Regions from separate parts of the Actinoallomurus acanthiterrae genome, predicted to be linked through region 1. Evidence: riboswitches for the same ligand, from Rfam matches in the RefSeq annotation. Region 1 holds a riboswitch; the other holds the start of a gene.
What was found. A riboswitch is a leader RNA that binds a small molecule or an ion and turns the genes downstream of it on or off. The one in region 1 is predicted to bind cyclic di-AMP.
Positions count from the first base shown of each region.

Region 2: linked by a shared signal. The riboswitch ahead of ACYVF7_RS12615 (CHAP domain-containing protein) and the one ahead of ACYVF7_RS19010 (C40 family peptidase) in region 1 are both predicted to bind cyclic di-AMP.

Region 1 is NZ_BAAHCO010000001.1:3,910,138-3,914,340, reverse strand. It holds gene ACYVF7_RS19020 (LVIVD repeat-containing protein) at 1-233, shown strand, start outside; cyclic di-AMP (ydaO/yuaA leader) riboswitch at 510-659, shown strand; gene ACYVF7_RS19015 (CHAP domain-containing protein) at 658-1,653, shown strand; cyclic di-AMP (ydaO/yuaA leader) riboswitch at 1,855-2,049, shown strand; gene ACYVF7_RS19010 (C40 family peptidase) at 2,054-3,070, shown strand; gene ACYVF7_RS19005 (class II 3-deoxy-7-phosphoheptulonate synthase) at 3,257-4,203, opposite strand, start outside.
Region 2 is NZ_BAAHCO010000001.1:2,584,134-2,588,336, reverse strand. It holds gene ACYVF7_RS12620 (cellulase family glycosylhydrolase) at 1-1,627, opposite strand, end outside; gene ACYVF7_RS12615 (CHAP domain-containing protein) at 1,906-2,394, opposite strand; cyclic di-AMP (ydaO/yuaA leader) riboswitch at 2,655-2,800, opposite strand; gene ACYVF7_RS12610 (helix-turn-helix transcriptional regulator) at 3,210-4,203, opposite strand, start outside.

The DNA.
Region 1 (4,203 bases):
ACACCGACGACTGCTCGGCCCACTACTTCTCCGTGCACCACGGCGTCCTCGTGCAGTCCTTCTACTCGCAGGGCACCCGCTTCCTCGACGTGCGGGACCCGGCGCATCCGAAGCAGGTGGCCTACTTCCGGCCCGCGGACGCCATGTCGTGGGCGCCGTACTGGCATGACGGATACGTCTACGTCGCGGACAACACCCGCGGGATCGACGTCCTGCGACCCGACTTCCGCTGAGGAAGTGTCGGCCTGAGTGCCGTGTTCGTCACTTTTTCTGGGGTGGCGAGCACGGCACTCGACTTTTTCGCGACGCCGCCGCGCGACGGCCACGGATGGCTCCGCCGCACGTGAGAGCACCTTTTCGGGCGTTGCCCGGCCAGCGGGCAACAGTCGCAGCTACGCTCGGTGAGCAAGTGGTACCAGACTTTCGTTTCCGAACGCGTTGCCGTTGTTGCGAGAGTTCGGCTAGATTTCGCCGAGATCGGGCTGTGACCAACCTCCAACCAGGGGGTTGCAGGCCGACCGCCTAATCCCGATGACGCAGCCAGCGGCGCGGGAGCCGGGGACCCATCTGTCCCTCGGGGTGAATCCGTCACGCACGGTAGGGCTCCTCTCTGGTCCGAACCCGTCAGCTAACCCGGTAGGCGGCCTAAGGGGAGATATGGATTCGATAGGTCAGAAACTGCTCGAGGTCGCCAAAGGCCAGCTCGGTTACCACGAGAAAGCCGACGGTTACACGAAATTCGGTGACTGGTACGGCAAGCACGTCGACAAGGACTCCTCCTACACGGACGCTCCTTGGTGTGACATGTTCCTCGCGTGGGCTGCCAACAAGGCCGGCGTCGAAGACTGGACCGGGCAGTTCGCCTCCACTCCCGACCACGCCCAGTGGTTCAAGAAGCACCACGCCTGGGGCCACAAGGCCGAGCCCGGAGCGATCGTCTTCTTCTCCTGGTCGGGTGGCAAGAGCATCGGCGACATCGAGCACGTCGGCATCGTCGAGCGCGTCGACGGCCACACGCTGCACACGATCGAGGCCAACCACAACAACGCGCTGCTGCGCGCCACCCGGGACATCAGCCAGGTCGTCGGGTTCGGCTACCCCTCCAAGGTGAAGGTGAAGGCCGCCCCCGTAACCGCCCAGCAGACGGCGCAGACCGACCAGAAGTACGCTCCTAAGCACGCCGCTCCCACGCCCGCGGTCAAGGAGATCGGCCAGGACCCCCTGGCGCAGGTCGACACGCACACGGTCGCGTCGCACGACCCGGCGCCCGCGCCGACCTCCCTGCCGGACCAGCAGGCCGCCCTCACCGGGCTGCTCGCCGTCGTCCTGTTCGGCACGGTGGCCCTGGCCGTCGGCAAGTCGAAGGTCAAGGTGCCCGTCGCGGCGCCGAACGTCCGGGTCCGCAAGCGCGGCAAGCACCACCGCACGCCGGTCGAGCTGCCCGCCGAGGTCAGCGTGGCCGACCTGGATGCCGCCGACGCCGGCACCATGGTCATGCCCGTCCTGTCCGCCGAGGCCGCCGCGGTGGCCGAGGACAAGGAGTTCTGGGGCAAGATCTCGGAGCTGGAGGAGGACGTCGAGCTGGCGTTCTGGAACACCCTGCACGCGGCGGTGGCCCAGAACAGCTCCGAGTCCGAGTCCGTCCTCTCCTGAGCGAGCGCGTCCGAACGTCACACCGGTCCCCGTTTCCTCCCGATCCGGAGGGGCGGGGACCGTGTGCGTCTAGGCGCAAAGGACCAGCCCCCGCATCACCCAGAGTGACCATCCTCCGATCCCCCGGGCCATCTCCGCATGTTCCCGTTGGCCGCCCCGTCACTATCCGTTAATCTCCAGCGAGTCGTCACCGGCCGAGAGACGGCCGGACCGCCGAATCGCCCGTCGCGTCAGCCGACGCGCCGGGGAACCGGGGACCCACTCGCGGAGCCACGGGGCACCTTCCCGCCTTCGCATCCGGGGTGAATCCGCGCCCGTCACCGACGGTGCGCGGTAGGGCTTCTCTTCCGTCCGAACCCGTCAGCTAACCCGGTAGGCGGCCTGAGGAGAGGAGCACTGGATGGCGTCATCGCACCCCGCGGACAGCCGCGATCCCCATCATCCCGGGAAGGGCACGGCCCGCCGTACGACCGCCGTGACCGTGGCCCTCGTCGTCGCCGGGCTCGCATCGCCCGCGCTGGCGGACACCGCCCGGCCCAGTACCCGCATCGACGCGCTCCGGCAGCGCGCCGACCAGCTGAACAACCAGTTGGAGCAGCTCACCGAGCAGTACAACGGCCTCAAGGTACGGCTGGAGCAGGCCCAGCGGGCGGCCGTCGTCGCCGGCCAGACCTCCGCCCGGGCCGCGCAGGCGCTCAAGGCCATCCAGCACAAGGTCGGCCGGCTCGTCGCGATGCGCTACATGAGCGGCACCAACGACGACACGCCGACCCTCCTCGCCGCCTCCGACCCGCGCGCCGTCCTCGACCGGGCCGCGACCCTGCACTACTTCACGCAGCAGGACGACACCGAGATCCGGCAGCTGACCCACGCCATTCAGAACGCCCAGTGGACCGGCCAGGACGCCCGGGAGCGCGCCGCGCAGGCGGCCCGGCTCAGGGTCCAGCTCGCCCGGCAGCGCGCGGCCATCAAGCGCGACCTGGAGAAGGTCCGCAAGCCGCTGTTGCAGGACGCCGTCGAGCGCGCCGGCAAGGGCGAGAAGGTGCCGACCATCCCCGGCGGCCCCGGCAAGGCGGTCGGCGCCGTACGGGCCGCGCTGTCGCAGCTCGGCGTGCCGTACGTCTGGGGCGGCGCGGCGCCCGGCCGGGGGTTCGACTGCTCCGGCCTGACCATGTGGGCCTACAAGCAGGTCGGCGTCAACCTGCCGCACTACGGCGGCGACCAGTGGAACGCCGGCGTCCACGTCTCCCGGGACCAGCTCGAGCCCGGCGACCTGGTGTTCTTCTACTCCGACATCCACCACATGGGGATGTACCTCGGCGACGGGAAGTTCGTCCACGCGCCGCACACCGGCGACCACGTCCGCGTCGCGGACCTGTCGACCCGCCCGTTCGCCGGCGCCGTCCGCGTCGTGTGACGGCCGCCGCCCCCAGGGCGGGTCGCGGCTTCCCGATGCGATGGACCCGGGCGGCCGTACGGCCCCGGACGGATCGCTCCCGCCACCTCGCGGATGCGGAACGTCCCGGCGGCCGTACGGTCCGGGCTCGCTACCTCCCGACGCGGAACGTCCCGGCGGACGTGCGATCGGGGCGGATCAGTCGCGCTACTTCCCGATGCGGTACATCTCGGCGACCATGAACGCGAGGTCGAGCGCCTGGCCGCGGTTGAGCCGGGGGTCGCAGGCGGTCTCGTACCGCTGGTGCAGGTCGTCCTCGACGATGTCGTGGCCGCCACCGACACACTCGGTGACGTCGTCGCCGGTGAACTCGATGTGCACGCCGCCCGGGTGGGTGCCGAGCGCCCGGTGCACCTCGAAGAAGCCGGCGACCTCGTCCATCACGTCGTCGAACCGGCGGGTCTTGTACCCGCTCTCCGCCTCGAAGGTGTTGCCGTGCATCGGGTCGCAGATCCAGGCGACCTGGGCGCCACTCGCGGTGACCTTCTCCACCAAAGAGGGAAGGTGTTCGCGGATCCGCTCGGCGCCCATGCGGGTGACGAACGTGAGCCGCCCGGGCTCCCGGTCGGGGTCGAGCAGGTCGATGAGCGCGAGGGCGTCCTCGGCGGTCGTGGTCGGCCCGAGCTTGACGCCGATGGGGTTGCGGATGTGGCGCATGAAGTCCACGTGCGCGCCGTCGAGCTGCCGGGTGCGCTCGCCGATCCACAGGAAGTGCGCGGAGACGTCGTACGGCAGGCCGGACCGCGAGTCGATGCGGGTCAGGGCGCGCTCGTAGTCCAGCAGGAGCGCCTCGTGGCTGGAGTAGACCTCGACCCGGTGGAACTCCTCCGGGTCCGCTCCGCAGGCGTGCATGAACGCCAAGGCCCGGTCGATCTCCCCGGCCAGCCGTTCGTACCGCTGGCCGGCGGGGCTCTCCGCGACGAAGTCGTGGTTCCAGGCGTGGACCTGGCGCAGGTCGGCGTAGCCGCCCTGAGTGAAGGCGCGGGTGAGGTTCAGCGTGACGGCCGCGGCGTGGTAGGCGCGCAGCAGGCGCTCCGGGTTCGGCACCCGGGCCTCGGGGGTGAAGTCGAACCCGTTGACCATGTCGCCCCGGT
Region 2 (4,203 bases), 1.3 Mb from region 1:
CCCACGCCATCACCTGGTCGATGTAGTCGTGGGCGCAGGAGTTCTGGCCGATCTCACCGGCCTGCACCGGCACCTTCGCGGCGACGGGGGCGACCTGGCTGTCCCAGCAGGAGGTGTTGGAGCAGGTGTTGAAGTTGTAGGTGTGCCAGGCGGCCATCAGGTTGCCGGTCGAGTCCGTCGGCTTGTAGGTCAGCCACTGGCTCAGGTCGTTGGACCAGGCGACGCCGCCGAGCATGATCACGTTGGTCGCGCCGGCGGCGCGCACCGTGTTGACCAGCGACTGCATGCCGGCCACCTGGTAGCCGATGCCGGTGCAGGTGCCGCCGTCCCGCCAGCAGGTCCAGGCGGCGGTCGCGTCCCAGTTCGCGGCGGCGTCCGGGTACGGCTCGTTGAACAGGTCGAAGACGACCGCGTTGTTCCCCTTGAAGGCGTTCGCGACGCCGGTCCAGAACGTCGGCGCGTACTGCGCGTCGGGCATCGGCTTCTGGCAGGTCGCGGCGGCGTCCGAGCAGCCCGCGCCCTGCCCCGTGTACTGGCCGTGGTTCCAGTGCATCTCGACGATCGGCGTGATGCCGTTGGCGACCAGCAGGTTCACGTAGTCCTTGACGTTCTGCTGGTACGTGGCGCCGCTGGGGGTGCCGTCGGTGCCGTTCCAGCACTCCTCGTTCAGCGGGATCCGGACCGCGTGGATGTTCCAGGCCTTCATCGCGTCGACCGAGGCCTGGTCCACCGGGCCGCTGTCCCACATGCCCTTGCCCTGCACGCACGCGAACTCGCCACTGGACCGGTTGACGCCCAGCAGACGGTACGTGGCGCCGGTCGAGGTGAGGAGATGGTTCCCGGAGACGTGCAGCGCGGGCGCCGGCCCCCCGGTGCCGCCGCCGTCGTTGTCGGCCTCGGTGGCGTTGACCGTGACCGGCGTCAGGCCGCTGGACGCCACGGTGATCGGCCGGGTGCCGTTGGTGCTGTCGGGGTCCTCGGCGGCACCGAGCTTCACGGTCTGCGGCGTGTTCCAGTTGGACGAGGTGAAGGTCAGGGTCGCGCCGCTCACCACGGTGATGTCGTTGTCACCGGCGCCCGCGGTGCTGGTGACCGTCACGTTGCCGGACGGCTGGGCGTTCAGGCGGACCGTGTAGCCGGCGGTCCCGCCCTCGGGCACGCTCACGCTCGTCGGGGAGACCACCAGGGCCTGCTGCGTTCCTCCGGACCCGGGGCCGGCGCACGAGACGCTCGGGGCGCTGTTGGCGCCGGTGTAGGTGCCGTTGAAACCGACGGTCCAGGTCGCCCCGGTGCCCTGGGCGGCGTTGTACGAGGTCGGGCTGACGGTGACGGCCGCGCCGGCCGGCGTGGGCACCGCCGGAGACGGCACGCCGCCCCACATCTGGGTGATCACCTGGTTGTCGGGAAAGTCGAAGCTCAGCGTCCAGCCGGTGAGCGGATCACCGGTGTTGGTCACCGTGATGTTGGCGCCGAACGCGCTCCCGTTGTCCCAGCTCTTGGCGTACGTGGCCGAACACGAAACGGCGGCGTGTGCGGCGGTCTGGACCGTGGTGAGCCCCAATCCGGCGAGCAGCACCGCGACCGCGGCGATCACGGCTCTGCACCACGAGCTCCGGTGGATCGGCATGGGCGTTCTCCCTGGCGAAAGGCGGCGAAGCGGCACCCGGTCCTGCTCCGGCGTTTGCGGGCGCTGGCAACGATCACCCGCCCTCGATCGCATCGCAAGAGCGCCCTGGCCCCCGGGCACGCGCACGCACGCCGACCTGGGACAGGACCGGGAACGCGGCTGAAACTTTCAGCCGTGCGTGCCACGGCCACCGGCGCCTCCGAGCGGCGGGACGACGGCAGCGTGCGTCGACGCCGGGCCTCAGAGGGCCCGACGCCGACGCGGGGGGAGGGAGGTCTTCAGCCGTATTGGGGATAGCCGTAGCCGACGACCTGGCCGGTGCTGCGGGTACGGATCCGTACGGCGTTGTCGGTGTTGCCCTCGACGGTCTGGATGGTGCCGTTGTGGTTGTCCTTGATGACCAGGCCGACGTGGTCGATGCCGTCGATGCCTCCGCCGCTCCAGGAGAAGAACACCACCGCGCCTGGTTTCGGAACGCTTCCCCAGCGGCCCTGCTGCTGGAACCAGCGGGCGTGCTCAGGGGTGAAGGCGTCGCCGCCGATCCCCTTGATGCCCACCTGCGCGCCGATCCAGGTGACGAACATGTCGCACCAGCTCGCGTCGGCATAGTCGCTGATCGCCCCGCCGTCGCGCTGGACGCCTCTCTTGGCGAAGGGCGAGGCCATGAACCACTGGTTGTACTTGGTGCCCCCGGCAGCGGTCTCCGTGGTGCCGACCTGGGAGAGGGCCAGCTTCAGCGCGTCGGCGGCGGTGGGCACCTTCGCCACCTTGGGCTCTTCCTTGGGCCTGGCGTCCAGTCCCCTGCCGGGAATGGGCCACTGCGCGGGCCACTGCACGGGCCTGCCGGGGGGAGCGGGAGCGCGGCGGCATGGCCGGGAAGAGAAACGGCGGGCGATGCCTCGGCCGACCCGGTTGAGCTCAGAATGATCGCGGCCGCACCGGCCGTTGCGAGGCCGGCGAAGGCGGGAATGAGACGGATCGCGGATGGCGTTTTCTCGGGTCGGGGGATACAGGGCACGGGGGAACTCCTTGGCTTCCATGCCGCTTACCGGGTTAGCTGACGGGTTCGGGCGTGGAAGCTGCCCTACGGCACAAGGGGGGCGTGCCGATTCACCCCGGGACTTCTGGTGGGTCCCCGGTTCCGCGGGGGTGCGGATTCAGCGGGTCGCCCGCAGGACGGGCGGCGTCAAAAGAGGATTGGGGAATGGCCGCCACTGGTGGCGGCGTATGGGGGATCGTGCGATTTTGGATATGTACCGGATCGGCCGAACTCGCCCCGGACACGCGTTTTACCAAACGCGCCTCGCCCGGGCCGACGTACCAGCTGTCACCAGCGGATATGCGGGCGACGCAGACAAGCGCCGCAAGAGTTATAGGAACATAGCAGGACAAAACACGCAGACGACACTGGACATTTGTGTGATCTGGCTCACCTAACTACCGAGATCAGCGTCATGTAGCCCCACACATGAGCATGGTGCTTTCTATGCGGCATTGTGGGGCTAGAAATGCCAATTGTCACAATGATGCAGATGTGACGTCAGAGGCCACGTACGATCCGAGGGGCGTCCCTGCCCGGGGGTCAGTCGCCGACCTCCACCGCGAGCCGGGTCAGGTGGACCCGGGAGGTCACGTCCAGCTTCCGGAAGATGTGACGCAGGTGGAAGGCGACCGTGTGCGCGCTCATGAACAGTTGGTCGGCGACCTCGCGGTTGGTCAGGCCCTGGGCGACGAGCTCGGCGACACGGCGTTCGGTGTCGGTGAGGCTGGCCCAGCCGGAGACCGGCCGGTCGGCCTGGCTCCAGTGCCGGCGCCGGATGCCCAGCCGCCGGAGCCGGCGGCGGACCCGGGCGGCGTCGCGGATCGCGCCGAGTGCCGAATAGGCCGCCAGCGCGGCGTCCAGGCCTGCGATGGCCTCCCCGCGTGTCCCGGGGCCGTCCGCCGCGAGCAGGCTTCCCAGATCCTCCGCCGCCGAGGCACGGGCCCACGGGTCGGCGTGTTCTTCGGCGGCGCGTCGCAGGGCGGCCCGGTCACGGTCGAGCAGGCCGCGCGCGTGCGCCGCGACGACACCGACGCTGTCGAAGACCGGGTGGTCGGCGGCCAGCCGGTCCATCGCCAGGACCACGCTCTCGGCGCGGGCCCGGTCGCCGAGGGCGAGCGCCGTCCGTACGAGCCACGGCGCCGCGGTCGGCTCGCCGACCAAGGTCCAGCAGTTCGCCGTGGCTTCGTCACAGAGCCGTACGACGGTCTCCTCCGCCGCCCCGGGCCCGTCGCGGGCCACGGCGACCTGCGCCCGCACGAGCCGGAACGCGGCCTCCGCGTGCGGCGATCCGTACTGGGACAGCGCGGGCCGCTCCGCCTCGGCGTACCGCCACGCCGCGCTCAGGTCGCCGGTCCGTAGCGCCGCCGCGACCAGCACCGCCAGCGCGGACGACGTCAGCAGGTGCGGTCCCAGGTCGCGTGTGCCCGCCAGGGCGGCCTCGGCCTCGGCGACGGCCTCGGGGAACCGGCCCGCGGCCAGGTCGAGACGGGCGCGGATGACGCCGGGCGCCGCCGCCCAGGCCACGTTCCCGACC